DNA from 2 places in the Pseudomonas sp. E315 genome. Region 2 is predicted to be linked to the other one. Evidence: riboswitches for the same ligand, from Rfam matches in the RefSeq annotation. Region 2 holds a riboswitch; the other holds the start of a gene.
What was found. A riboswitch is a leader RNA that binds a small molecule or an ion and turns the genes downstream of it on or off. The one in region 2 is predicted to bind manganese.

Region 1: linked by a shared signal. The riboswitch ahead of mntP (manganese efflux pump MntP) and the one ahead of ACZRJQ_RS03755 (TMEM165/GDT1 family protein) in region 2 are both predicted to bind manganese.

The regions. Positions count from the first base shown of each region.
Region 1 covers NZ_JBUZPJ010000001.1:566,240-580,976, reverse strand. The annotation lists gene ACZRJQ_RS02745 (NEL-type E3 ubiquitin ligase domain-containing protein) at 1-2,063, opposite strand, end outside; yybP-ykoY riboswitch at 2,325-2,493, shown strand; gene mntP (manganese efflux pump MntP) at 2,498-3,064, shown strand; gene ACZRJQ_RS02735 (N-acetyltransferase family protein) at 3,053-3,535, opposite strand; gene ACZRJQ_RS02730 (DUF2986 domain-containing protein) at 3,682-3,843, shown strand; gene dusA (tRNA dihydrouridine(20/20a) synthase DusA) at 4,221-5,231, shown strand; gene rssC (anti-sigma factor antagonist RssC) at 5,293-5,775, opposite strand; gene rssB (two-component system response regulator RssB) at 5,772-6,956, opposite strand; gene ACZRJQ_RS02710 (MlaA family lipoprotein) at 7,298-7,987, opposite strand; gene ACZRJQ_RS02705 (DUF4404 family protein) at 8,249-8,512, shown strand; gene ACZRJQ_RS02700 (NAD-glutamate dehydrogenase) at 8,586-13,442, opposite strand; gene ACZRJQ_RS02695 (hypothetical protein) at 13,938-14,300, shown strand; gene ACZRJQ_RS02690 (amidohydrolase family protein) at 14,415-14,737, shown strand, end outside.
Region 2 covers NZ_JBUZPJ010000002.1:93,974-108,710, forward strand. The annotation lists gene ACZRJQ_RS03745 (2-hydroxyacid dehydrogenase) at 1-768, shown strand, start outside; gene ACZRJQ_RS03750 (methyltransferase) at 796-1,794, shown strand; yybP-ykoY riboswitch at 1,844-1,965, shown strand; gene ACZRJQ_RS03755 (TMEM165/GDT1 family protein) at 2,057-2,641, shown strand; gene ACZRJQ_RS03760 (M48 family metallopeptidase) at 2,703-3,521, opposite strand; gene ACZRJQ_RS03765 (SOS response-associated peptidase) at 3,556-4,182, opposite strand; gene ACZRJQ_RS03770 (putative signal transducing protein) at 4,233-4,493, opposite strand; gene ACZRJQ_RS03775 (CPXCG motif-containing cysteine-rich protein) at 4,506-4,688, opposite strand; gene ACZRJQ_RS03780 (1-acyl-sn-glycerol-3-phosphate acyltransferase) at 4,794-5,960, shown strand; gene ACZRJQ_RS03785 (hypothetical protein) at 6,116-6,322, shown strand; gene ACZRJQ_RS03790 (YajG family lipoprotein) at 6,382-6,966, opposite strand; gene ACZRJQ_RS03795 (hypothetical protein) at 7,126-7,359, shown strand; gene mqo (malate dehydrogenase (quinone)) at 8,108-9,616, shown strand; gene ACZRJQ_RS03805 (hypothetical protein) at 9,698-10,150, opposite strand; gene ACZRJQ_RS03810 (PA4642 family protein) at 10,404-10,691, opposite strand; gene ACZRJQ_RS03815 (hypothetical protein) at 10,743-11,237, opposite strand; gene ACZRJQ_RS03820 (FadR/GntR family transcriptional regulator) at 11,297-11,926, opposite strand; gene ACZRJQ_RS03825 (response regulator transcription factor) at 12,162-12,722, opposite strand; gene ACZRJQ_RS03830 (ATP-binding protein) at 12,715-13,977, opposite strand; gene ACZRJQ_RS03835 (SIMPL domain-containing protein) at 14,299-14,737, shown strand, end outside.

The DNA of each region.
Region 1 (14,737 bases), on a different contig from region 2:
GTTGGCAGAGTAGGAAACTGGCGTTGTATTAACTGAACTTGTGGATCGTCCGATACTTCACTGGCAGCGTATTGCTGCTCGAAAAGCTCGGCGCGCGTGTTGCCAGATCGCTCAATGGGAGTATTTTCAAGACGCGCATCCAGCTGAAAACGCTTGACCGTGTCGTGCAGTTGCCCCGGCGGGATGGCGCTGTGTTCGTGAACCTGACGCAACAGCACTTCATCAACATCAACGACGCTTAATATCTGTTCTGCAGCGGTGTCCGACAAGCCCGACACCGAATGACCAAGGCGTTTGAACAACTTTTCCTTCGCCCACTCTTGAGGCGACTCCCCCGCGTGACGGAAAGCCCCTACGCCATTGTGCTCAAGCGTGGGAGCAAACGAAGCATCTGGATAAGGATGTTTGATCTGCCATTTATTCAAAGTCTTGTTAAGCGTGACTTCGTACTGGCGCGAATCAATGCTCAGGTACTTTTTCCCATTCTGCTCAAACACGCCGCTGAGGTCGGTGCGGGCGTCACTGGGCACTTCAATGTTCGATTGAAACGGTTCAAGGTCAGGCTTCCACAGGCGTACCCGGCCATTGCCAAGCGTGATAGGCACCACCTGCCCTACAAAGTTGTTGCTGGTGATGGGCGGTGGTTCGGGAGGTATGGCGCCGTGAGCAGCCGTGGCAAGAGCGGCCATGAACGCAATGTTCGCTCCGGCGCTGAGTAGATGATCAAAACCTTCTTCAAAGTCGCCATCAGAAATATCCTCAAGGCCGTGATACACCTCGCCCACTAATTCAACCGTGGCGTACACCATCATTATCTGGCCAAGCACTGGCACCAAAAACGAAGCGACATTGGCGATATTCATGCCAATAGAGAACCAGGCCTGTAAACGCTCCTGACGGCTTTTGGCGTCTTCGTCCTCCGTCGGCACCGCCACAAATCTCGCATTGTCCTTGATCAAATCAATCTGCTGCCTATAAAACCTTGGGAGCAGTTCCTCGTCTATCGGCCAGGTTTCTAAACGCAGATCGGCATTATGATCGGGCGCGTGGTGCCATAAGCCCTTGGTGAACCAATCACCGTCCGTGGGAACCAGCTTAAGCAAGTGCCGGTTTAACTGACTGAAAAACTGCGCCCTGACCCGCTCCCCCATAAGCCGGGCAAAAAATACCTTATAGGATTTGCTCATCAAGCGACTGCGCAGGTCATCCTCAAGTTCAGTCCGGGTGGCGAACTCTTTAAAGGGTGTACGTGGGTCTTGGGCAACATAGAGCACCAGTGGAACTTGAGTGAGTGTCCAGGTCGCTCGTGGTTTGATAATGACAACACGCGGAATTTCGACTCCAAACAGTTGTATGTATTCGAACGCGACCGGCAAATCATTGAACATCGCGTTAGAACCACGCTTAATCACATCCAGCACCGCCGCCAGGGCTGATGCACTGATATCTTTGCGTAAACACGCGGCCCGGGCATACAGCTCCATATCTGCTTGGTCGTTAGCAGTGATGATTTTTTGGACACTGTGTCGCGGGCCAGCCGGCGAATCTCCCGGCGGTAAGGCTGGCTGCAGCACATCGTGTAGGTGATCCTGATATTTCCTGCCGATATTCAAGTGTCGGCAAAGGTCAGCGAAGTCTTCGGGCCGAATGCTTTTGGGGTGTTTCCCCGCAGCACCTTTATTGATCGAGGCAACGTTCGGAAACCCGCCACTACTAGACTCTGCACGTTCAAAGTTATGCAGAGCGGCTTCCAGCAAGGTCAACCGCGTAGCAGGCCCAGTAGCACCGCTGGGCCTGGTCGTGGGATGAAACAACGTGTCGGTGTCAGGCTCTAATCCTGGCCCAAAGCGGGCGTCCAACGCTTGTTGCAACAGAGGTCTGGCGAAATCGGACAGGCCTTTAAGAGGTTTGAGCCGCTGTTTCAGCTCGGCCCTTGCGCGTCTACTGGCCCGTAACGCACGCCTGTAGCCCTCGAGGTCTTCGGCCGAAGCCTGGCTGAAAGCATTGGGCAAATTCTTTTGAATGACACGCAGCCCCGGGTCTGTCTCAAACTGTTGCTGCAATTGTTGGAGTTTGGACGATTCAGCAAGTGCTGTGATGTGTGACTCATCTGATGTAACGATCATGGGCAATATCCTTATTGCTGGTGAATAAGGAGCGACGTTACACCGACTGCACTGGGAAAAAGCGTATATAGATATGACCTTTATTACTCTGCGCGAACCGCTGGCCCCTCATTACTACCAGCCTTCAACACGCCAGTTCATCAAGCCAATCCAAAAAAAATTAATGTTTTTTCACATTTACGTGGCTATAGTGGCCGCCCTTGTTGGGGAGTAGCCTGCTCTTGACCACGGTTAAAGAGCGTTCGCATCAACATTCTCGGCTGCAAGCCGTGGTGCGAACACCTTCTGGTTGGCGAGACCAACGATGCATCCATGCCTAAAGTCGGGCGCGTGGCTGTGTCGTTGACTCATAGCCCGACTGGACGTTAACCGTGAACCCGATCTCCCTCATCTTCCTCGCTCTGGCCATGTCGACGGACGCTTTCGCAGCGGCCATTGGTAAGGGCGCGAGCCTGCACAAACCGCGTTTTATCGAAGCCCTGCGTACCGGCCTGATCTTTGGGGTGATTGAAACCATCACCCCAATTGTGGGCTGGGGGATTGGCCAAGTCGCCACCCAATACGTTGAGGCATGGGATCACTGGATTGCGTTCACGCTGCTTTTAGTGCTGGGTTTGCACATGATCCATAACGGTATGAAGCCCGAAGAGGCAGAAGAAGATAAACCCAACCAGCATTCCTTTCTCATACTGGCTGTCACCGCCTTTGCCACAAGTATTGATGCGCTGGCCGTAGGTGTCGGGCTCGCGTTTGTGAACGTAAACATCTTGGTTGCCGCTGCAGCTATTGGCTTGGCCACGACCGTTATGGTCACTATTGGTGTGATGTTGGGCCGTGTACTCGGCACCGTAGTAGGTAAGCGCGCAGAGGTCATCGGCGGCGTTGTCTTGATGATCGTCGGTGCCACAATTCTTTATGAGCATCTGTCAGCAGTGTGACCAACACATTGTCTGCACCATGATATGGGGATGACTCATTAATGGCTCCCATTCATCCATAAAGACAAAACCTTGCTTTAGGTAAAAGCTGGCGGCTCTTGCATTCTCCGGGGATACATCTAGGTAGACGTGCTTATGCCCCAGCTGCAACGCGCGAGACTTAAGCGCATCAACCAAACGCGCTGCTGCGCCAGAGCCCCTTGATTGGGGCTCGATCCACATACCTATCAGGTTGTAGCGGTTCATTTCACTCACCCCGGCGCCGACCATCCCTATAGGCTCACCACACTTAATGGCTAACCAAAACTGCGTCCTAGTTTCTGGCGAGGCACGCTCCCTCCATTGCTCGTCAGTGTAATCAACCGCCGTGTGATGACTCACGCCAAATGCTGTCGGTGTGTCTAAAAGCGCTGCAAGCCGAACCTGTTTTAATAGCATCCAGTCTTCTGTTTGTGCCAATCGAATGTCCATGCCTGTCCTTAGCGAGAATGCCACTTGCGTTGAGTGCAAAAAAACTACCCTTTCCTGTTAAGACGCATATTGGCGGGCGCCCTAGGGATCTGGTTGAAGACTTTAAGCTGATATCATTCGCGAAATCAAAATCCCGAGTACAACCTATGAACCGTCAGAAAAAAATAAAGCAGTTACTAAAAGCTCATGCAAAAAAGGCCAGTGCTAAATTGGCACCGCGCCGCAAGTCTACGTACGTCAGTAAAGCTGACCGTTTGAAATTGGCTACCGATACCAGCCCTGAGCCGATCATCACCCCTGAGAACTGATCTTTAAAGCTCAAACTCTCGCAGAACTCACAAACCTGTTTGGGCTTGATAGTACGTGAGACTCAGTACATGACCGCCTATCTGAGATCGCACTCCCTATTGCTCTCTTCGACGGCTAGGGACTAAACCCATTCGCTCGGCTTCGCATCGGTTAAGCAGTGCCTTACTCTGATACTTGCGGTCGAAGCTCGGACTTTGCTGATAAACTCCGTCCCATTGCGCCGTAACAGATTGGAATCGCTTGCTACTCGCCATCTTTTGTTCTCGGATCGATCGTTCCCAAGACATGCTTCATTGCTAGCTTTAGAGCTGAGGCTTGGAACATCGTTTAAAACAGCTGAATACCGTCCAAATCGCGCCCACCATCGACCGAAAAAATGAACCCCAAAACTGCTGAAACACCAGTTATAGAACGCTCAGAGCCCTCCAGAAAATTTAGCATTGCCCCTATGATGGACTGGACAGATCGCCACTGTCGCTACTTCCTGCGTTTGCTTTCCGAGCATGCGTTGCTTTACACCGAGATGGTCACGACTGGCGCTTTGTTGAACGGTGATGCTGAGCGTTTCCTACGACACGATGAGACAGAGCATCCTCTCGCGTTACAGCTAGGTGGGAGTACGCCTGCAGATTTAGCGGCTTGCGCCCGAATGGCACAAGATGCCGGCTATGACGAAGTCAATTTGAATGTCGGCTGCCCAAGTGATCGGGTGCAGAACAATATGATTGGCGCGTGCCTTATGGCGCATCCAGTACTGGTAGCAGACTGTGTGAAGGCAATGCGGGATGCCGTTTCCATTCCCGTTACAGTCAAGCACCGTATTGGTATTAACGGGCGCGATAGTTATGAGCAGTTGTGTGATTTTGTAGGTACGGTGCGTGATGCGGGCTGCCAGAGTTTCACAGTGCATGCGCGCATTGCCATTCTGGAAGGGCTTTCTCCCAAAGAAAATCGAGATATTCCGCCTCTACGCTATGACGTTGCAGCTCAGTTGAAAGCTGATTTTCCCGAGCTGGAAATCATCCTCAATGGTGGCATCAAGACCCTGGAACAATGCAAAGCACATTTGCAGGTGTTCGATGGTGTGATGCTCGGTCGTGAGGCCTACCATAACCCCTACATCCTGGCCGAAGTCGATCAACAGCTGTTTGGCTCTGCTGCCCCTGTGATTTCTCGCGCACAAGCCTTGGCGCAACTTCGCCCTTATATTGCAGCGCATATTGCTTCAGGCGGCGCCATGCATCACATCACACGGCATATTTTGGGCCTGGGTCAAGGTTTCCCTGGCGCACGCCGCTTCCGTCAGTTGCTTTCAGTTGATATTCATAAAGCTAAAGACCCCTTGGCTTTATTGGATCAAGCTGCAGAATTGCTTGAAGGACGTTAAGAACCGCGAAAACTAAAAGGGGCCGTTCATGGATGATGACGGCCCCTTTTACAGCGGTATTTTAATGACGCTCAAGCGCATTCACCAAGTCATGAAAGGCTTCGCGATTAGAGTCGTTAAGGCCCATCAAGATTTTGTGAGCCTCAAGCACTTTCACCCTGACAACTTCCTCGGACTGGTCTTGAGAAGGTAGGTCTGTCAGGCATTCGGGGCATGGAATCGGTTTGCCAATGATGTTAAACACCTGATCGAAACCCATCGACTGTAAAAGCCGGGTGATGTCTTCATGGGTGGTGACGACAGTTGGCAATAAACCCACTTTTTGTCTAGACAAAATCGACAGCTTCGCCAGCAACCCGAGAGTGGTGCTGTCAATGCTGCGGGTTTCGGTCAGGTCGATCACGATGGCTGAGAAGTTCAGCGCCGTGAAAATCCTCTCGATTGTCGCATCCAGTGCTGAACACAAGGTTAGGCGCACTTCACCTACAAACTTCAAAATGAAAGTGCCATCTTGCTCGGCAAACTGAATTCTACCGGTACTCATTTAAGATTCCTGCTCAACACCAACAGGGCGATATCATCCGGCATCTCCCCGAGCGTAGCTAATCCGAAAATCTGACGCAGACCATCCAGGCTGCCGCCTGCTGCCTTTACCAATTGAGGTAAAGCAGCTTCTTTCTCTTTGAGCGTCTGCTCAGTCAAAAGATCCAAAATCCCATCCGACATCAGCGTAAGGCTAAAGGCTGGTGGTAACGGCAGAATATGATCTTCGTAAGTTGCTTCATTAAACAGCCCGACCGGCAGCCCTCTCCCTTCAAGATAGCTCACGCTGTCAGGTGTATACAGCACCGGCAATGGAAGGTGCCCGCCAACGCTGTAGGTCAACATGCCTGTTTCTTCATCAATAACACCGCCCACCATAGTGACGTGCTTGCCCAGCTTACAATTGATCAGGCCGCGATTGATGTGCCCTAGCACCTCTGAGGGCTTGAACTCGGGCAAAGTGCCATTGCGCTTTGACTCGAATAACAGGCGGGTCGTCATAAATTTAAGCAGCACAGTCACGAACGCCGAGGAGGCGCCATGCCCGGAAACATCGGCAAGATAGAACGCAACGCGCCGCTCATCGACCCTGAAATAGTCCACAAAATCACCGGACAGATACAGAGAGGGAATGATCTGGTGCGCGAAGTTGAACTCGTCAATTGACCAAGGACTGACCGGCAGCATGTTCATCTGTACCTGACGGCCTGCATTCTGATCCTCCTGCAATAAATGCAAGCTGGCTTCGAGCTCCCGATTGGTAGATTCGAGCTTGTCTCGGTAGCGTTGGTTCTCAAGCAGTAAACGTGAGCGATCCAAAGTCCGGTGGACTGAATGCTCCAGTACGGCAAGGTCCTCAAGCGGCTTGATCAAGTAATCTGCGGCACCAAGGCGTAACGCCTCAACCACGTCGCTCATCACGCCTGCGCCCGAAATAACGATGACAGGGGTTTGCGCAGAGCGCTGTGTAACCTGACGAATCAATTCCAGGCCACCCATTTGCGGCATGCGCAAATCGCAGATCACCAAATCTGGCCGTTCTTGCTCGAACACCTGAAGACCTTCCACGCCATTACTGGCCTGAAGGATGCTGAAGCCGCTGTCTTCTAAATAGGCCGCCAAGCTGGCGCGCACTACTTCGTCGTCATCAATGATCAGCAGCGTTGCACTGGTTTTTGGCATGTGGACAAACGGCGCCAGAATTAGGTTGGCGTAGGAGCACGAATTTAAAGCGCTCAACTACTGAATTTGCTTTTGAACATCCTTGATTCAAATCGACGTTCTTGCTCGATCCTACAAAGCTGCTCGTGTAAGGCGCAGACGGTACTCCCATCCGAGGGGGGTTTCAAGCTCAGGCCGATAGCGGCCTTGGGTGTTCGGTACGATAAATTCCTGCGGGTTATAAGAACCCGGCAAACCGCTACCAAAACCAAGGTTAAACAGCCTAAAAACCACCATAAAGCCTCACTCATGAATGCAAAAAACGGCCACAAGGGCCGTTTAGTAGTGACAAATCAAGCGACTTAAAAGTCGTCTTCAACCTGTCCATCCTTGACTTTGAATTCACGGTTTTGCAGGTACGCATTACGGATAAATACGTATTTGTCGCCAGTGATCATTTTCTCGGCAGAGAGCAAGCTCGCACGGGTGTCAATCACATCCAGGCCGATTGCCATGTTACGTGCCGGAATGTCGTTCATGTAACGGTACGGTTCGGCATAGGTGTCCGGATAAATAGCGACTGCATCACGCACAGTGCTAGGGCCCAGCAGTGGCAACACAACGTAAGGACCGCTCGGCAGCCCCCAACGGCCCAGTGTTTGACCGAAATCTTCATCATTGCGTTGCAGGCCCATTTTGGTACCCACATCAAAGAAACCGCCTACGCCAATAATGGTGTTCATCAGAACACGGGCCGTATCCACACCGGCTGCGTGAGGCTTGGCTTGCAACACATCGTTGGCCAAGTTACGCACATCACCGATATTGCGGTACATGTTGTGGATGCCATCTTCCAAAAACTGCGGGGTGATGAACTGATAACCCTGAGCAATTGGTTTAAGGGCATAGGTATCAATCGTGTCGTTGAATTTAAAAATGACACGGTTGACGCCTTCCCATGGGTCATCTTCAGTGGCCGCATTGGCAGCCAATGGCAGCATGGCCACACCCGCACAGACAAACAACTGAGCTAGACGATCGTTCCAGCGCATAGCAAAAACTCCTAGATAGCACTTACACTCGGGCGCTATGCCCTGGTTATGGCCGTTAGTATAACGAGAAATGTCAGCCAGACAGCCCCCAGAAATAAACATCCTGCGGACAAAGCATTGAAATCCATTCAGACACCGCCTATCCCTGTGATAGAGGTCATGCGCATTACGCTCGACTGGATTACTCTAAAGACCCACTTGATAGACCTTTTGTTCACTTCAAGGGTCTATTTCAGAGCCTATCAATAAAGGATGAATGCTATGCCTGCCCGCGACCTGCAACAACAACTCGACTCCCTGCGCGAGCAACTCGACAAAAACCCGCCACTTTCACTTGAGGAGCGAAATGACCTCAATAAGCTTGCGGAGCAAATTGATGCTCAAATCAAAGTAGAAAACGCCACTCAGGACACCAGCCTTGTCGACAACGTTAACTTGGCCGTAGAGCGCTTTGAAGTGGAACACCCTACTCTGGCTGGCACCCTGCGTAATATTGTCCAGACCTTGGGCAACATCGGAATCTAAACTTCCTGCATCGCCCCAGAAAAACAAAGCCCCGACTCACACTGAGCCGGGGCTTTGTTTTGCGGCCAGGCTATTACAGCCCTGACTGACCACTCAAGGCCAGATCCAACAGCTCACGGTTGGCAACCGCATACATCGCATAATCGTTACCCGTGGCGGCACGTAGATCCACCAGCATGGCGCGCCAGCGCTCGACCATCACTTGATTTTGCTCCAACCACAACGCCAGACGCGCTTCGATCTCGTCCGGCGCGTCGGCCATTTTCAGCACCGACACAGTGATTGCACGTTGCTGCCAGTCGATATCATCGCGGAAAGCTTCGCGAGCCAATGCTTGCCAGTTGTTCTCTACCGGCAAGTTGCTGATTTGCTGCAAGTACCACGTCAGGTCAAGCGCACTGCCCACGGCGAAGTAGGCCTTGGCCACGTCAGCAGCATTTTCACCGGTCACATCCGACGCTTCGATGATTGGCAGCAACGTGTACAGATGTGTAGTGCCCGCCACCATACGCGCCAACAACTCAGGCACCCCAGCTTCGACATAGGCCTGATAGCGTGTCTGCCATCCTTCGCGAGTCGGCCCTTCGAGCAACTCGTCCAGTTTGAGCCCCAGCGCTGCCAGGTGCGGGCCGAAATGCGCCACATCACGCGCGGCATCCAACTCATTACGACGGCTACGCAGGAACCAGCGCGTTGCACGGCGCCCCAGACGCATCAGTTCATCCATCAGCGCCAGTTGAATCTCAGCCGGGACTTGATAGTCCAGCGCTTCGATCTGACGGAACCAGTGCGGGAGATGGAAAATGTCACGCACGATCACATAAGCCCCTGCCACATTGGCGGCGCTCATGCCAGTGGACTCTTTAAGGCGCTCAACAAATGTGATGCCCATGTGGTTGACCAGATCGTTGGCAATCTGGGTGCTGACAATCTCACGCTTCAAACGGTGACGGCGCATGGCAGCGGCAAACTTACTAACCAGCATCGGGGGGAACGCTGTTTCCATATCGCGGGTCAGGTACTCGTCATCCGGCACCTGCGAGTTGAGCAACGCCTCCTTGAGGTCGATCTTGCTATACGAGATCAATACCGAGAGTTCGGCGCGGGTCAGACCGTGGCCTGCAGCGATACGCTCGTTCAATTGATCTTCAGTTGGCAGGAACTCAATGGCTCGATCCAGCTTGCCACGGGCTTCCAGATCGCTCATCAGGCGCTTGTATTCAGCAATCCGCTCGTAAGCACGACGCGCCGCCAACGAAATGGCCTGGGTCTGCTTGTAGTTATTGCCCAACACCAAGCTGCCGACTTCATCGGTCATGCTGCCCAGCAACTGATTGCGCTGTTTCTCTGTCATATCGCCAGCCTGCACCACTTCATTGAGCAGGATTTTGATATTCACTTCATGGTCAGAGCAGTCCACGCCGCCAGCGTTATCAATGAAGTCGGTGTTAGTGGCGCCACCATTGAGGCCGAACTCGACACGCCCCAACTGAGTCATGCCCAGGTTACCGCCCTCGCCCACTACCTTGCAGCGCAGCTCGTTACCGTTCACACGCAACGCATCGTTGGCCTTATCGCCCACATCGGCATGGCTCTCGCTGCTGGCCTTGACGTAAGTGCCGATGCCGCCATTCCACAACAGATCAACCGGCGCCTTGAGCAAGGCGTTAAGCAGTTCGGTTGGAGTCAGCTTGTCGGCGCTAATCGCAAACCGCTCTTTCATCTCAGGGGAGATGGCAATGCTTTTTGCACTACGGGAGAAAATTCCGCCACCTGCCGACATGATGCTGGTGTCGTAATCTGACCAAGCCGAACGCGGCAGGTCGAACAAACGCTGACGCTCAACAAAGCTATTAGCTGGCTCCGGGTTAGGGTCAATAAAGATGTGCAGGTGGTTAAACGCAGCAACTAATTGCAACTTGTCAGACATCAATAAACCGTTGCCGAACACGTCGCCAGCCATGTCGCCAACGCCCACGACGCTGATGCTGTCTTTCTGAACGTTAATCCCGCGCTCTTTGAAGTGACGCTGCACGCCCACCCACGCACCTTTGGCGGTGATGCCCATTTTTTTATGGTCATAACCGGCCGAACCACCCGAAGCGAACGCGTCACCCAGCCAGAAGCCGTAATCAATGGCGATACCGTTGGCAATATCGGAGAACGTGGCCGTGCCTTTATCGGCTGCTACCACCAAGTACGGGTCATCGTCGTCGTGACGCACCACGTTCAATGGCGGCACCAGCGCACCGTCTTTCAGGTTGTCCGTGATGTCCAGCAGGCCGGAAATAAAGATCCGGTAGCAGGCAATTGCCTCTGCCTGAACCTCATCGCGCCCGCCACCCAACGGCAAACGGCGCGGCACAAAACCGCCCTTGGCGCCCACCGGCACAATGACCGAGTTCTTCACTTGTTGCGCTTTTACCAAGCCCAACACTTCGGTACGGAAGTCTTCTTCACGGTCCGACCAACGCAAACCGCCTCGCGCCACGTTACCAAAGCGCAGGTGCACGCCTTCAACTCGCGGCGAATAGACGAAAATTTCAAACTTCGGTACGGGTTTTGGCAGCTCAGGAATCAAGTGCGGGTTGAACTTGAAGCTGAAGTACGAGCGGTTCTGCCCATTGGCATCGGGCTGGTAGAAGTTGGTGCGCAAAGTTGCTTTGATCAGGTCGAGATATCGACGCAAGATGCGGTCTTCGTTGAGCACTTGAACATCGTCCAGCGCCGACAAAATGGCTTGTTCCAAACGCTGCTGCTTGTCTTCCAAGTCTTCAGCCGTCAGTTTTCGCGCCAGATAAAAGCGTGTTTTGAACAGCCGGGTCAGCTCGCGAGCAATGTCTGTGTGGTTGTTCAACGTGCTGGCGATATAACCCAGATCGAAGCCCAGACGTATTTGCTTCAAGTAACGCGCATAAGCACGCAACAGCGCTACGTCACGCCACGGCACCCCTGCGGTCAGCACCAAGCGGTTGAAGGCATCGTTCTCGGCGTCGCCGCTGACGATATGCACGAAGGCATCTTGCAGCGTGTCGTTGAGCTGCTGAATATCCAGATTCAAGCCTTCGCCAGCGGTAAAGGCAAAATCATGGATCCAGAACTCACGGCCATTGGCGTGACGCAAGCGATACGGGAACTCACCCAACACGCGTAAGCCTAAGTTTTCCAAAATCGGCAAGACGTCTGACAACGCCAAAGGTGTATCAGCGTGATACAACTTGCAGTGCAGCTCCTGCCCTGCCGTCTGACCCAGCGGCTGGTAAAAACTCATCACTAACGGGTTTTTATCGCTCAAGCTCATCAAGTGCTGCATGTCGACCACAGCCGAATGCGCAGCAAAACGCTCGCGATAACCTGCCGGGAACCCTTTCGGGAAGTCGCTCAGCACTTTGGTGCCGTTGGCTTCACCAAAACTCTCGACCACAAGGCTGGCGTAATCGTCCTGCCAACTGCGGCAGGCTTGAATGACTTCTTTTTCCAGCAACAGCGGGTCGATATCAATGCGGTTTTTAGGGTCCACTCGCAGAATCAACTGCACGCGGGCCAGCACCGACTCAGAGAAGAACGTCCAGAACTCGCAGTCCGATGCTTGCAGGCGGTCCATCAGCACTTGCTGGATTTTCTGCCGCACCTCGGTTGAGTACACATCACGCGGTACATACGCCAGGCAGTAGCAAAAACGGCCATACGGGTCTTTGCGCAGGAACACGCGAATCTTGTTGCGCTCCTGAATCTGCACAATCGACATCACGGTGCTGAACAGCTCATCCACTGGCGTCTGGAACAAATCATCACGTGGCAGCACTTCCACCACTTGCGCCAGTTCTTTGCCCAAGTGTGCTTTAGGCTGGAAGCCCGAACGACGTTCAATTTCGGCAACCTTGCGCCGAATATACGGAATAACCCGCACGCTCTCGCCATACACCGAAGAGGTGTAAAGCCCCATAAAGCGGCATTCTTTGATGACGTTGCCGTCAGCATCGATTTGACGAATCGACACATAATCCGGGTAAGCCGGGCGATGTACGCGGCTAGGGTGGGCCGCCTTGGCAAACGACAACAACGTCGGTTCGCGCAAGTAACTGACAGCGTAATCCTCGATGCGCAGGTCTTCGGCTGTCAGGCCAGCGCGCAGCAATTTGGTCAGGCCAAGGAATGATTGCGGGTCATATTCAATATGGCCACCATCCGCCTCGTCACGTACCACAAATTCTTCATACCCCAAGAACGTGAAATGGTTGCCTACCAGCCATTCCAAGAAGCTCTTGATCTCGGCTTTCTCGTCAGCCGCCACGGCGTATTGACAGCTGTCAACGCTCGCCAACAGCTCCTGCACCTTGGCCTTCATTGGCTCAAAGTCAGCGACAGCTATGCGCACTTCACCCAGAACCTGTTCCAGCTCTTTGCTCAGCACATTCAATTCAGCAGCATTGGAGCAGCGATCAATCTCCAGATACATCAACGACTCTTGCGAAACACCCTCGCCCTGCGTGCCTTTTGGCAAAACTTCCAGTAATTCGCCTTTGCTGCCACGTCGAACGCTCAACACCGTGGTTTGCAAGGTGTGAATGCTGTAACCGCGGCGATTGAGTTCTGTACGTACCGAGTCCACCAAAAACGGCAGGTCGTGATGCAGCACTTCAACGGCCGTATGCGTGGACTGCCAGCCGTGGCGCTCGTAGTCAGGGTTATAAACCCGCACTTGCGGCTGAGCCGGATCAAAGCGTTCAAGCAAGCGCCATGCAGACAAGGTGCAGCCTGCAAGGTCGGACATTCGACGTTGCGTGAGTTCATCCAGAGAAATGATGCCGAAAAATTGCTCAGCAAACAGCGCTACTTGTGGCAATGCCTGTTCACTGATGTGCTGGGCCAGAGCGGCTTGCAGTTGATGCTGAAAGTCGGCCTTGCTGGCTGCGGTGAAGAACGCCATCTGTGGTACTCCGCTTGGGCTTGTTATTGAGAGAAGCGTCGCGTGTTATTCCCGCATGGGGAGCTGCCATGCCGTGCTGAATCAATGTAGAAATCAGCGCATGGCAGGTGGATGTAGCTGACCGCGACCCAGGGGTCACACTCACGTTCCAGGATGGGCATCTACAAAAACGACTGCCAAATACACAGGCTGTGTCTTTAGAGATAACAATCCGCGATGCAGCTTAACGACTCAATTGCTCGGCCTGCTTGCGATGCGGCGACATATTCAGTCATCAGGACGTAACCTTTGGGGCTGCTCGTGAATAACCCTAGCACTCACAAACGATAAAAATTCACAAAAAAGCCTATTTTTCCGTGTCACGTATCAAAAACGCTCACCAGATCATTTCCAAACATTCATCCCCAGTGCAGACACAAACCTGCATAAAAACTCACAGACTGGCAAAATCAGCGCCTTGATAGCTAAAACGCGCCTAAGCGCCAGGAATTCTCCATGCAAATGACGACCGCCTTACTGATGGCCAACCCGTGCGACGACGAAGAAGACAACATGGCCATGCTGTGCTGCCACAGCGAACAGGGTGAGATGTTTCTGATGAGCCGTTACCCAGACGAAGACGAGCTGGAAATCACCTTTGGCGACGTCGATGAACCGTCGGTACTTGAAGGCGTAAAAGCGACCTTAAGCCCGACCCGCCTATTGATTGAAGTCAGCCCAAATGATGCCGACGCGCTCAAGGGCGCCGATCATTTGGAGATATTCCACACTGCCGATGCAGACGAACTGGCTGAAATCGAACAAACCCTGCAAAACATCCTCAAAGGCACCGGCACCTACGTCAGCGAACTGGGCTAAGCGCCACGTAATACGGAGCAGGCGCTGGCTGCGATTTTTGGATGCGCCCACCATCAATCGATTGCAGCCTTTGACGGGCACCCGCCAGAGGCCTCACTCCAAAGGGTCTACCGCATGCACACAATTTTCGACGCGCACTGCCATATCATCGACAGCCGTTTCCCGCTGATTCCTAACAGCGGTTATGTGCCCGATTTTTTCAGTGTGGATCAATATCAAGCGCGTACCAGGGCGCTGGGTATCATTGGTGGCGCCGTGGTATCAGGCTCCTTTCAAGGGTTTGACCAACACTATTTGATCGCAGCATTAAAACGCCTTGGTCCCAGCTTTGTGGGCGTCACTCAATTGCCCGCCAGCGTAACGGACGATGAACTTCAAACACTGCATGGTCACGGCGTACGCGCTCTGCGCTTTAACCTCAAACGCGGGGGGTCAGA
Region 2 (14,737 bases):
TGCCCCGACCTGAAGCTGATTTTGGTGGCAGCCACCGGTACCAATAACGTTGACCTTCAAGCCGCCCGCGCCCAAGGCATCACCGTTGCCAATTGCCAGGGTTATGGCACACCGTCGGTGGCACAACACACGCTGGGGCTCTTGCTGGCGCTGGCCACACGTTTGATCGACTACCAAAAAGCCGTTACCGAGGGCCAATGGCAGCAGGCCAAACAGTTCTGCTTGCTGGACTTCCCCATCGTCGAGCTGGAAGGCAAAACCCTCGGCCTGTTCGGTCACGGTGAACTTGGCAGCGCAGTGGCCAAACTGGCCGAAGCCTTTGGCATGCGCGTGTTAATCGGACAAATTCCCGGCCGCCCTGCACGACCTGATCGACTGTCCGTGGATGAACTGCTACCGCAAGTCGACGCCCTGACATTTCACTGCCCGCTCAACGAACACACGCGCCACTTTATCGGCGCTCGCGAACTCGCACTGCTCAAGCCCGGTGCATTTGTGGTCAACACCGCCCGGGGCGGCATGATCGACGAACAAGCCTTGGCAGACGCCTTGCGCAGCGGCCATCTGGGTGGCGCAGCAACTGATGTGCTGAGCGTTGAGCCGCCTCGCGAAGGTAACCCGCTGCTGGCTGCCGACATCCCACGTCTGATCATTACGCCGCACAGTGCCTGGGGCAGCCGTGAGGCTCGGCAGCGAATCGTGGGGCAATTGAGCGAAAACGCCCAAGCGTTCTTCAACGCTACAGCGCTGCGGGTCGTCAGTTGCTAAACTGCGCCCCTTTTTGAGGAGCAGATTATGGATCCGCGCAGTGAAGTACTGCTTCGTCAGCCTGACTACTTTCAAGGCTCGTTGCTGTTAGTCGGCTTGCCGCCCGATCAACTGCTTGGCGAATTGCCAAACGCTCACGGCTGGTGCTGGCATGCGGGCGATCAAGCCGCGCTGGACGCCCGCTACCCAGGCCGTGTGCACTTTGGCATCGAAGTGCCAGAGCGCACATTCGATACCGCCGTGGTGTTTTTGCCCAAGTCCAAAGAGCTGAGCGATTACGTGCTCAAGGCCGTGGCCGCGCGCTTGCCCGGCGCCGATGTGTTTTTGGTGGGTGAGAAAAAAGGCGGCATCGAAGGTGCGTCCAAACAGCTCGTCCCTTTCGGCAAACCGCGCAAGCTGGACAGCGCGCGGCATTGCCAGCTGTGGCAAGTCACTGTGGAGACTGCGCCCGCGGCGCCTGTGCTGGCAGAGCTCGCCCAACATTACGAACTGCCGCTGACCGAAGGCCCACTGAAAGTGGTCAGCCTGCCGGGGGTCTTCAGCCACGGCAGACTGGATCGCGGCAGCGCCTTATTGCTGGAGCATTTGGACAAACTGCCGAGCGGCCACGTACTCGACTTCGGCTGCGGCGCGGGTGTGTTGGGGGCGGCAGTCAAGCGTCGTTACCCGCATAACAGCGTCACCTTGCTGGATGTTGATGCCTTTGCCACCGCCAGCAGCCGCCTGACACTGGCCGCCAACGGTCTGGAAGGCGAAGTCATTACCGGTGACGGCATTGATGCGGCGCCAATGGGTTTGAACTCCATTCTGAGCAATCCGCCCTTTCATGTCGGTGTTCATACCGATTACCACGCGACAGAGAACTTGCTGCAAAAAGCAGTCAAACATCTGAAATCAGGGGGAGAACTTCGGATTGTGGCCAACAGCTTTTTGCGCTATCAGCCACTGATCGAAGAGCATTTTGGCGTGTGTTCGGTCAAGGGTGAAGGTCAGGGTTTTCGGATCTACAGCGCCAAACGCCGCTAACACATTTTGAAAAACAGGGCTTGCCGGATCGGGTTTGCCTAGGCAGAATCCGCTCCGTCCTAGGGGAGTAGTCTCCTTTGAGCCCCACGCTCATCCGGCATGCGTCAACATACTTGGTCAACAGACCATGGTGCATGCGACCCAGGTGTCCGCACAGACGGACCAGGGTTTGACAAGACCTATGACACGAACACCTTACCCGGGGCGGGGAGGCTGTACGTGTCATAGCCGTGTCGACCCGCCCCTGGAAACTTACCTGATGATGCTCGACTCCTTACTCGTTCCTACCGCAATCGTTGCCTTGGCCGAAATCGGCGACAAGACGCAACTGCTCGCACTCATTCTCGCCGCACGCTTTCGTAAACCCTGGCCGATCATCGCCGGCATCGTCGCCGCGACGCTGGCTAACCATGCGGCGGCCGGTGCCGTAGGCGCGTGGGTCGGGAGTTTCTTCACTGATATCACACTGCACTGGATCTTGGCCGCCAGCTTTGCCGCCACTGCACTCTGGACCCTGGTACCAGACAAAATGGATGACGACGAAGCCAGCACAGCGCGCAAGTACGGGCCTTTCGTGACAACGCTGATTACGTTTTTCATCGCAGAAATCGGTGATAAGACCCAAGTCGCGACGGTCATGCTGGCCGCGCAATACCCAGATCTGTGGCTAGTCATTATCGGCACCACGCTGGGCATGTTGATTGCCAACGTGCCGGTGGTACTGGCGGGTAACTTTGCCGCTGACAAACTGCCGCTTACCCTGATCCGCCGCTTGGCGGCGACCGCGTTCTTCGTACTGGCCGCTGTGGCGGTGTACAAAGCAATGGCCATTAGTGGCTGGGTGTAAAAAGCACGTAACCACGCGCTAGAGATGCCGCAGCCTGCGGCATCTCTGATGCGTGGTTTTGTCAGTTTTTGGGGGCTTGCTGATACAACGGCATAACCTTTGGAATTGCCGCTTCAAGCGCCGCAATCCGGCTGCTGGAAGCCGGGTGAGTGCTCATGAATTCGGGCGGAGCACTTTGCGATTCTTGAGCCATTTTTTGCCACAGGGTAATCGCTGCATTCGGGTTGTAGCCCGCACGCGCGGCCAACTCCAGACCAATCAAATCGGCTTCGTTTTCATTGCTGCGACTATTGGGCAGTGTGAGGCTGTAGTTCACTACGGTGTCGGCCAGCGCCAGGCTGTCCTGTCCCAAGCCCAAAAATGCACCGGCACCCTGTTTAGCGATTTCGATGCCATAGGCTTTTGACATGGACTCACGGCCGTGTTCGCGCAAGGCGTGGGCAATTTCATGCCCCATGATTGCAGCGATCTCGTCATCACTCAGTTTGAGCTGATCAATAATCCCGCTGTAGAAGATGATCTTGCCGCCCGGCCCACAGTTGGCGTTGAGCTCGTCACTTTTGATCAAGTTGACTTCCCAGTTCCATTGCGCGGCGTCCGGGCGAAAAGCTGGCGCTTGGGCAATCAGCCTGTTGGCGATGGCTTGCAGTCGTTTGGCGTTGGCGCTTGTCTTGTCCAAAGCCCCCTTGGTGCCAGCCTCGCTCACGGTTTGTTGGTACGACTGTGCGTACATTTGGTCAACTTCCTGACTCGACAGCATGCTGAACATGTACTGCTTTCGCTCAACGCCTACCGCTCCCGCATTGGTGGTATTGACCGCCTGGCAGCCGCCGAGCAGCAACCCGGCACCCACCGCGCACACTATCGCTAACTTACCCATCACGACTCTCCCTAAAGATGGCACGTATCCTACCTCAGCCCGGTGTCAGGCACTCAGGTGCATTGAGTTTGGGATCGTTCACCAGATTGGCCAATGGCCGTTCGCGCAATGGCGCTTGCGGGCTGGCGAGCAAAGCTTGCAAAACGTGAAGTGGCGTTTGCGGGTCCAGCCACGCTTGTTGGCCAACCTCATCCAAAATCAGTGGGCGACGCTGGCTGGCCGCCGCCTGAGTCACCACCGCGGTGCTCAGCCAAACGTGCCCTTGCACTGGATACGCCTCCCAGATACCGGCAAAAAACAGCGAGGCGCCCTCGCCCGGCGTTAGCCAGTACGGTCTTTTGCGGGTTGTACCGCGCCACTCATAAAAACCATTGGCCGGGATCAGGCAGCGACGCTGACGAAAAGCCTCACGAAACATCGGCTGCTCAGCCAAGGTTTCAGCGCGGGCATGCGCGGGCGTACGTGACAGGTCGGTGAGCCAGGCGGGCGTCAGCCCCCAGCGGGCTCGGGCCAGCTCTCGCTGCCCCGGCTCTGCGCCAGCGCGCATGATCAATACCGAGTCATTGGGCGAAATATTCCATTGGGCTTGTTGATCTGCGGGGAAACCGGGCAAGGCAGCAAAGGCCGGGTTCCAGCGAAACAGGGCAAAACGTCCACACATGGGGCTGTACAACTCTTGTTTATATAGCAGGGAAAAAGCAGGCGCCGGTCTCAGCAAATCAAGACGTCAGGGAAGCTCTGGGGCTCATCGCCCGCCACCGGCGACGCGGCATTGTACGCATCGATCAACTCCCGCGCGCAAAGCGCCTGATCGTCGGCCACAGCCAAACCCAGCAAACCCAAAGCGGGCAACTCGCCCGTGCCGCCTATTAAATCGCGCCCTTGAAGGCACGCTTCAATGCCTTCGCTGGCCAGCATGCCCAGCAAAAGCTCGGCTTCCATCAAGTTTTCGGGTTCGTAAATGCGTTGCATGCTGCTCACCTGTTACTCATTTTCGCTGTGAACATCCAGCATCCACTCATGACCATCGGTCTGAAGGGTGAATACAATTGGCCGACAGCACACAGGGCAATCTTCAATGTAGGTTTGGTCCCCCCCCGAGAGATCAAGCACGGCTTCGGCTGGCTCGCCACAATAAGGGCAATCGTAGTGTTCGGTCTCAAGCATCGCGGTCTCCAGAGTGACTTGTGCGTATAATCGCCGGTCTATTTGCAGGGCTATTCTTTTTGTCCTGCCCTGTTTACTTACCCTAGCCGTTTCCAACAAGAGAGCATGATGGGCGAATTCGATTCCATCCGACCTTACGACGACGCCGAAGTCCCAGCAGTGCTGGCCCGGCTGCTCAGCGACAAGGCGTTTTTAGACATCCTGACCCACTTTCGCTTCCCGCGCTTGGCTGGCGCGTTCGGCTGGTTGTTAAAACCTCTTATAGCGCATCGTCTGCGTAAAGAGTTCGCCAGCGTCACCTCCGTCGCCACCTTGCAAGACAAGGTCGAAGTGTATGTCGACCGCACCATTGAGCACGCTACCGATGGCGTCACTTATACCGGCGTTGAACAACTCAAATCGGGCACCGCCTACCTGTTTTTGGCCAACCATCGCGACATCGTGATGGACCCTGCATTCGTTAATTACGCGGTGTACCACGCAGGGCTGCCAACGCCCCGCATCGCCATCGGCGACAACCTGCTGCAAAAACCGTTTGTCAGCGATTTGATGCGCCTGAACAAGAGCTTCATCGTTCACCGCTCGATCACTGGGCGCCGCGAAAAGCTGGCCGCCTACCAACTGCTATCGGCTTATATCAACCATTCGATTCGCAACGATTGCCAATCGATCTGGATCGCACAAGCCGAAGGGCGCGCTAAAGACGGCGATGATCGTACTGACTCAGCGATTTTGAAGATGTTCCACATGAGCCGTAAAAGCGAGCCGTTCGCCGAGGTCATTCAGTCGCTGCACATGACTCCGGTGTCAATCAGCTACGAATACGACCCCTGTGATCAAGCCAAGGCCCGCGAACTCTATATCCGCGCCACCACCGGCACTTACAGCAAGGCACCCGGCGAAGACGACACCAGCATCGCCAACGGCATCACGGGCTACAAAGGCCGTGTTCACGTGAACTTCGCAGCGCCGATTACCGAAGCGTTTGAGGACAGTAAATTGCTCGCGGCTGAAATGGATCGCCAGATTCTCAGCGGCTATCGCCTGTTCCCGGTGCACTACTTGGCATACGCACAATGGGCGGATGCTGACCCGCAGTTGCAGGTGCCAAGCGCGGCCCAGGTATTCCCCGCCGACGAACTGGCCAAAGCTCAGCAAGAATGGCAACGTCGTCTGGACGCCTGCCCTGCCGAGCACCGGCCGTATCTGGTGTTGCAGTACGCCATGCCTGTGCGTAACCAGTACCGAATCAAAGCCGGTTTGCCGCTGTAATCACCCGCAGGAGCTGAAGCACGCTGTGGCTTTTAAAAGAGCGCAGCCTACGACAGCTCCTGCGGAGCATTTCAGACCTACTAATTTTCTGTGTCACCGTATCGTCATGTAGAGAGGTCACTCTGTGGCCCCTCAACACCGACACGGAGCTTGTCATGCTGCACGCAGAAAATCAGGATCGCCTCTATCTCATTGCTCCCAGCGACGAGCAGCAGGCATTGATCGAAGGCTTGGCGTTTAACGTTCAAGACCGCCACTGGCTGGTTTACTGCGCACTCAGCGGCCATGCTCACGCAGACCTGCCCGAACTAGACTTGCTAACAGGCGTCAGTCGGCTTGAGTTGTATGCTGAGGCGGCCTAAACCTGAGTCGCACAAAAAAGCCCGAGTTCAGTGAACTCGGGCTTTTTGCTTTGCCAGCGTTACTCGCCCAGCAAACGACCGACCGACGGGTCTTTGAACACACGAGTCAGCGCATCGCTCAGCACGTCGCTCACCAGCTTGGTGTTGGTCTCCTGATTTGGCGCCATGCCAAAACGCTGGTCCAGCGAAGCGCCGTAACGACCACTGTAAGTACGGCCGCCATTCTTCACATCAGAGCGAAAGGTCGCGCCGATGGTGGCTTCGGTCACGTACATGGTGTCTTTAGGCGATTGGTACTTAAGTTCAGCCAAGGTCACAGTCAACTGCGGCGCATTCAGGGCATTGGACGTTGGGGTGTAACCCAACAAACGCACAGCCGCCTCAGCCTGGGCTTGCAGCTTGGGGATCAAGTCGGCACTGCTGACGCTGATCGCGCTGGTTTCAGGGTACATGCCACCGCGAGTGCCCAAGGTGGGCGACGGACGACCATCAACCACACGCACCACCACAGGCTGCCCACGACCGACCGGCGCAAGCTGTGTGGTCAGCTTGGGTTGCGGGCTGAGTTGTTGCGGGCTGTGGGCGCAGCCGACCAGAGTCAAACTGGTCACAGTAATCAAACCGAACAACAGGCGTTGCAACATGCTCATCTCTCCAGGACTGGGTAAAACCGGTCGCCAGTATAGCGGTGCTGTGCGCCTGCTAACTAGCCGCTTGCTGTCACCGCCCTGTCACGCCCGATACATCACTACGTCACGTCCCAATGGCACTGTTGCGTTAACTCACTGGATAGGCGCTTGCTCATGAACTGGCTTGGCTCGTTATTTGATTTCACTCGCCCACATCGCAGCTACGCTCGCTTGGACAGCACAGGTCGATGCCAAGCCTTCAAGCAATGCAAACAGCCCCCGATCGGCGATGGCTGGGTCGAAATTCAAGAGATTCGACTTAACTGGTTGCACTCAGTATTACCCGCCAGCGCCCGTATCGCCTCGCCCGCATCACACTCAAGGGTGCAACCACTGTTGGGTGTTTGACTCAATCACCAATAAAAGTCATTTAACAGGATCAATTGCCCGCGTTTCTTCGCTACAATCTCCCCCCGATTATAAGGACGTCTCCTGATCGGGCCTCGCAGCATCGCTAATGCGCTTGTATTAGCTCCCCCGCACCGCCCACAGAGAGCCGCCCACACAGATCGTGTGAAACTGGCGAGCTTGCTGTTCAGTTATGCAAACCCGCACTGTTATCCGGTCTGCCAGAGCTGCCATTACGCTCGGCCACTGCGTTGCGTACCCGTTGTGCTCCCTGTATTTGCGGGGCGGCATGCCACTCTCGGGTTCGGTGCCAAGCCTGCGGCAGCCCTTTTTTGAGGTTCACGTCTTCAAAAGAGCGTGAAAAAAAACGGGTTTTCACAACTTCACAAGAGTGTGGCGAGCAAATGAAAAGTTTTGCGTCTGAACATGCACCATTAGCGTCTGAAACAGCACCATCGAGCAGTACCTGCATCAGCTTTACCGCACAAGACTGAAGCCTGTCCGCTGACGGATTTGGCCGCTTAAACGGACGCTCTTGACCTTAAGTCGAATTGCCTCCGGTGTCCTGAAATGCGTTCATATGAACCTAGAAGGCCCGGACGGAGCGTGCGCTGAAGCTGCAAGTAATTGCGAATAATCGGACATGGCGATCCGGCCAAGCGTGACCTGAGGCTCCACCTGATCCACGCCTCGGAACACCTGGCAGCTATGCCGTCAATTGGGTGCCGTAGATTTTGGAGACGCGTTAATGGCGCATAACGAAGCAGTCGACGTAGTACTGGTTGGAGCGGGCATCATGAGTGCCACCCTCGCCGTACTGCTCAAAGAACTCGACCCCGGCATTAAGCTGGAAGTTGTTGAGCAAATGGACTCAGGTGCTGCGGAGAGTTCCAACCCGTGGAACAACGCAGGCACCGGCCACGCCGGGCTGTGCGAATTGAACTACACCCCGCAAGCGGCGGATGGTTCGATTGATATCAAAAAGGCTGTGCATATCAATGCCCAGTTCGAAGTGTCGAAACAGTTTTGGGCCTATCTGGCACAAAAAGGCACCTTCGGTTCGTGCAAATCCTTCATTAGCCCAGTGCCTCATCTGAGCTATGTCGAAGGTGAAAAAGGTGTGTCCTTCCTGAAAAAACGCTTTGATGTGCTGAGCAAGCACCATGCGTTTGCTGATATGGAATACACCGAAGACAAAGCCAAGATGAACGAGTGGATGCCACTGATGATGCCGGGCCGCCCTGCGGATCAGGCCATTTCGGCAACCCGCGTGATGCACGGCACAGACGTCAATTTTGGCGCCCTGACCAAGCAACTGCTCAAGCACTTAGCCAGCGCCCCGGACACCCAGATCAAATACAGCAAAAAGGTTACTGGCCTTAAGCGTAATGGCAGTGGCTGGACCGTCAGCATCAAAGACATCAACAGCGGCAACACCCGCGACATTGATGCCAAGTTCGTATTCCTGGGTGCCGGTGGCGCAGCGCTGCCATTGCTGCAAGCGTCCGGTATCGAAGAAAGCAAAGGCTATGGCGGCTTCCCGGTGAGCGGTCAGTGGCTGCGTTGCGACAACCCTGAAGTGGTCAAACAGCACCAGGCCAAGGTCTACAGCCAAGCCGCTGTGGGCTCACCCCCCATGTCGGTGCCGCATTTGGACACGCGTGTGGTTGACGGCAAAAAATCGCTGCTGTTCGGGCCATATGCCGGTTTCACCACCAAGTTCCTGAAGCATGGCTCGTTCCTCGACCTGCCCATGTCGATCCGCTTGGGCAACATCGGCCCGATGCTGGCTGTGGCTCGCGACAACATGGACCTGACCAAGTATTTGATCAGCGAAGTGCGTCAATCGATGGAGCAACGTCTGGAGTCTCTGCGTCGCTTCTACCCGCAGGCCAAAGCCGAAGACTGGCGTCTTGAAGTGGCAGGCCAACGGGTTCAAATCATCAAAAAGGACCCGAAAAAAGGCGGCGTGTTGCAGTTCGGTACTGAACTGGTCGCAGCCAAAGACGGCTCCTTGGCTGCTTTGCTAGGCGCCTCGCCAGGTGCATCGGTAACGGTATCGATCATGCTTGATCTGATCGAACGTTGCTTCGCTCAAAAAGCTACTGGTGATTGGGCAACCAAGCTCAAGGAAATTTTCCCGGCACGGGAAAAAGTTCTGGAAACCGACGCGGCGCTGTACCACGAAATCAGCACACGTAACTCCGAGCTGCTAGAGCTGATTGAGCCAAAACAGGTCAACACCAGCATCGCGTAATCATTTGCTCACGCATTGATTCGCCACAAAAAGCCCCTGTCCATTTGGTCAGGGGCTTTTTGTCAGGCGAAGCGCCAGTCCTCACCCCATCGTAAACAGCACCCGCGTACCACCATTACGAACGTACTCATCCGTGTCAGGCACGGGAATAAGCTCAGCCGCACAGTTAATGTCGAGCGCACCTGTTGAAGTGGCTTGCACCCAGCGATTGAGATGCTCCCCAATGGGCGCCTTATGCCCAACACTGAACAAGCACATCTGCTCACCCTGTTGATAAGTGAACGATTGCTCGCCCCGAGCTTCTGGCATGTAGTAGGTCAATTCCTGACTGGTATGCGGCTCAATCACAAAGTCATAACCGGCATTATCCGGGTCACTAAGCCACGCAAAACCTTCTCCGGGCGCAATGGCCTGAGGGGCAGCATTAAAAATCTCCACCTCCAGAACCTCATCCGGCGTGGGTGCAGCCTGGCACAGGGCGCTCAGGCCAAACCCTAAAAACAGCGTTGTTACAAACCCTCGTTTAGCATTCATCGTTCTATTCCATTTCAATGGGTGCCCTGCCCATCATCCATATGCGCAGTGGACATGATTAATCTCAATTGAGTATCGCTGGCACCTAAAAAAACACCCCGCAGCAAACAGCACAGTCCTTGTCGGACTTGTCTGCAATGACAGGTCATCAATTGAAAGCCAAGGGGGAATAGAACATCTCAAACGTGCTCACCCACTGCATTGCACAGCGGGCTCTTGAGCATTCAGCGCCCACTAAGGGCGCCGATTGAAATTAGCCGCGAGCGCTCTCGATAAGCTCGATGTACTCTTCGGCGTTACGCTGATCCTTAATGATGTCGACGAACGTCTGGCCCTGCTCGTCCTTACCATCAACGTCGTAACCGGCTTCTTTGAAGAAGGTCAGGAAGCGCGCAAAGTCGTCGATGCGCAGACCACGGTAGGCTTTGATCAGCTTGTGCAGCGACGGCGAAGTGGCGTCCACAGGTTCAAAGTCCAGGAACAACTTGACCTGCTCATCGCCGATCTCATCACCAATCAACTGCTTCTTATCTTTACGCATGTCCGACTCCAGCCTGCTGATACTTCACGGGGAGCGCAGTTTACCCAAGGCTTAGCGCGCACGCACGCTGCCGGTGTGTAAGTCAGCCCAAATATGGCCATTGGCATAGGTCAAAAACTGGCAATAAATCGTGTCGTTGCGCAGCAGATCCATCACCACCGGGTATTGGGTCAACGGATAAGACAACGTCAGGGTTCGGGTTTTACTGTCAAAAGCAGGCTTTTTCAGGCTCTTGCTTTCGCCATCAAACGAAATCAGCACTTCGCGAACCGTTGCCCCCTGACTCATTGGCTTGCCCTTCAAACGCACCATCAACGGTGATGTCACTGGAATGGGTTGCTGATTGGACTGACGCTGACTGCCCACTACAACGGAGTACGACGTCACCAGCATCAATTGCTGCTGCTCTGGTTTTTCAGTGCGCAGCTGCAAGTCGTCCGCAGGTAAAAACTGCGCATGCAGGGGTGACGTTGCGCTGGGCGCGGCGACCAAGGGCAGGCTGGTCAAAATCAAGCAAGCAGCAGCACAACGAAGTAAAAGGCTCATGGAGGGCTCCAAAACGCGGGGTTCAGCACTCTAGCATGGACATCCACACCTCAACGCCCTCAAACACCCCGTACCCGCTCGCGATGATTAATTAGATGCAAGCACATTGCGGCTTTGGCAGCCTGCTCATCCTGACGAGCAATGGCGTTGTAAACCTCTTCACGCTCATGGGTTGGCTTAACGCTACTGCTCTCGGGCCCACACGTCAGTTGGCTTGCGATCTCAATCAAATAACGATTACCCGTAGCCTCGACCACACGCTGATAAAACTCGACGTGAGAGGTCTCCAGCGCCAGGCGTATTGCCCGTAACTGCTCGGTGCTACGGCGTACTGCCGCTAACCCGGCGGACTCCACTTCTATCGCCAGACGCAACTCAATCATGGCCAGTTCATCCTGCGCATCGGCGCGGGCACTCACCTGCAAGCCCCGCGCAGCCCCCGCATCCAGCACAAATGTCCCAATGCCATGCCGGCTCTCAGCCAAACCTGCTGCCTGCAAACGGGAGATGGCTTCACGTACCACAGTGCGGCTTACGCTATAGGTTTGCATCAAGGCTGATTCGGTCGGCAGTTTATCGCCGGGTTTGAGTAAGCCCGTGCGTACTTGTTCAGTGAGCGTATCGACCACTTCTTCGGCAAGGCTGCGGCGCTTCATGCCGGCTCGACCACTCGAATAATTACCTTCCATATCAATTAGTTAGCTCCACAAACAACAAAGAGGCAGAGCTTAACGCATCAACAGCCACCCACCCACCAGGCACGACCAATGACACCCAAATAGCTAAGGAGGTGGGCGTTGGAACCTTAACCATCACGCACGGCTTTGCTGACTGCAAAACTCAGCGGCGTAATGAAGTGTTTGGCGGTGAGGAGCTGCCTGCAAACCGATCAAGATGACCGGTTTGCTGTGCAAGGTGACGCGCTTAGCGTCGAACCGGGCGCTTCTGCAACTTGCGCTGCAAGGTTCGGCGGTGCATGCCCAGTGCGCGGGCAGTGGCGGAGATATTGTTGTCGTGCTCACCCAGAACGCGCTGGATGTGTTCCCACTGCAAGCGGTCGACCGACATGGGGTTGTCCGGCACCAGCGTTTCAAGATCCGCGTGCTGAGAAAGCAGCGCAGCGACTACGTCGTCCGCATCGGCAGGCTTGCACAAGTAATTGCACGCCCCACGTTTGATCGCCTCAACGGCCGTCGCGATGCTCGAATAGCCGGTAAGAATGACTACCCGCATCTCGGGATCGAGTTCCAGCAACTTTGGCAGCAATACCAAACCCGAATCGCCGTCCATTTTCAGGTCCAGCGCGGCGTAGTCAGGAATATCTTGTTGCGCCAGCACCAACCCTTCTTCAGCGGAGCCGGCCGTGCTGACACGAAAGCCGCGTCGAGCCATAGCGCGAGCCATCACACGGGTAAAGGTGGCATCGTCATCCACCAACAATAAATGCGGCAGCTCTTCGCCTTCGATCTGAATTTCTTCACTCATTTTCGTTTCCTCGGGCGGCACGCGGCAGGCGCAGTTCGGTGAGCGTGCCGCCATCCTCATGACTGTAGAGTTTTACCGAGCCGCCGGCGCGTGTCACGCTGGCTTTGCTCAAAAATAGGCCAAGACCGAAGCCTTTGCCCTTAGTCGTAAAAAAGGGTTTGCCAATTTGCTCGGCGATGGCCAACGGTACACCCGCACCGTGGTCACGAATACTGATGGTCAAATCAACAGCATCCCAATCCAGACAAACTTCCAGCCCTTCGGGGCAGGCATCAGCTGCATTGTTGAGCAGGTTGAGCAACGCTTGCGTCAAATCGGGCGGCGGGGCCAATCGCGGCACCGGTGCATGGCCCAGGCACTGAAAACGGTACGTGGCCTCGGGACGCATCAAGTGCCAACGATTCAAGGCCTCATCCAGCCACTGAGTGACGTCTTGAATCTCAATTGCCAGACGACGATTAGCCTCGGCTGCCCGCACCAGTTGCTGCAAGGTTTCTTTGCACAACTTGACCTGATCCTGAAGCACGCTCAAATCGTCCTGCAACTCGGGGTCGAGGTGATCGCGGCGCATCTCATTGAGCAGCACGCTCATGGTCGACAGCGGCGTGCCCAATTCATGCGCAGCCCCGGCAGCTTGTGTGGCAACCGCCAGCAATTGCTGGTCGCGCAAGCCCTCTTCACGGCGCAGGGCGCGTAACTCTTCTTGGCGACGCAACTCTTCGGCCATACGTGCGGCAAAAAAAGTGATCACTGCTGCCGACAGTGCAAAGCTCAGCCACATGCCATAGATCTGGAGCTTCTCACGGAAGAACGCGACCGTATCCAAAGGATAAGACTGCACCAGCAACAAGGTGTACAGCGCCAGCGCGATGCCCGACAACACCACCGAAAAACGCCAGGGCAAGGTGACGGCGGCAATGGTCAACGGCACCAGATAATACGAGACAAACGGGTTGGTTGAGCCACCCGAGAAGTACAGCAAGGCACTGTGGATAACCAGATCACAGGCCAATTGCAGTGCGTACTCAAGCTCGGTGACAGGCCACGTGGTTCGCAACCGAATGGCGGTAAATGCGCACAGCAACATCGAACACCCTAGGGTGATGCTCAACTGAAACCAGGGCAGCGGCAGCAAATCGAACAAGTAGGCGATACCTACCGAACCGGCCTGCGCAGCCAGCACCAGCGTGCGAATAAGGGTGAGGCGCCAAAGGTTTTGGCGAGTGGCTGACATTAACTGTACGGGGGCGAGCATGAGCTCTCCTGATGAGCGCTCCAGGCGGATCGCCGGGAGTATAACCAAGCTGACGGCCTGACAGGCAAAAGTGCGGCAAAGGGCCACAGTGCTTTTTTCGCAATACACACTATTAGCTGCACGCTCGTAATTGCTGCCGCAGGCTGCGATCCCCCCCGCTCTAAGCCTCTGGGCCTTATCGCAGCCTGCGGCAGCGACTACGAAGACCTGACCAGATGTAGTGAAAATGTAACTGGGCGAACTGATGGCCATTAACTAGAGTCTGATAGGTTTAACGCAGGTTAGGACAACCATGCCTGCGACCCCACCCAAGGAGCCTTCATGTCTACATTCCAGCGTACTGCTGCCCTTCTGACGCTAAGCATCGGCGCACTTGCCAGCCTGCCTGCGCTGGCCGAAGGCGTAACGTACAACCAGGTTTCACTGCGTGCAGAAGCCAGCCAAGAAGTCCCGCGCGATCTAATGATTGTGACGCTGTACACCGAGGCACAAAACACCGATGCCGCCAAACTGGCCGCCGAAATCACCACTCAAATGAACAAAGCCATTGGTCAGGCCAAACAAGCCAAAGACGTTACCTTGCGTCAGGGCAGCCGTAACAGCTACCCGATCTACGATAACAAAACCCAAAAAATCACCGGCTGGCGCGAACACGCTGAACTGCGCCTGGAAAGTGCCGACTTTGCCACCTTGTCCAAACTCACCGGGGAACTGATGCAAACCCTGAAAATGGGCAACATGCAATTCACTGTCGGTAATG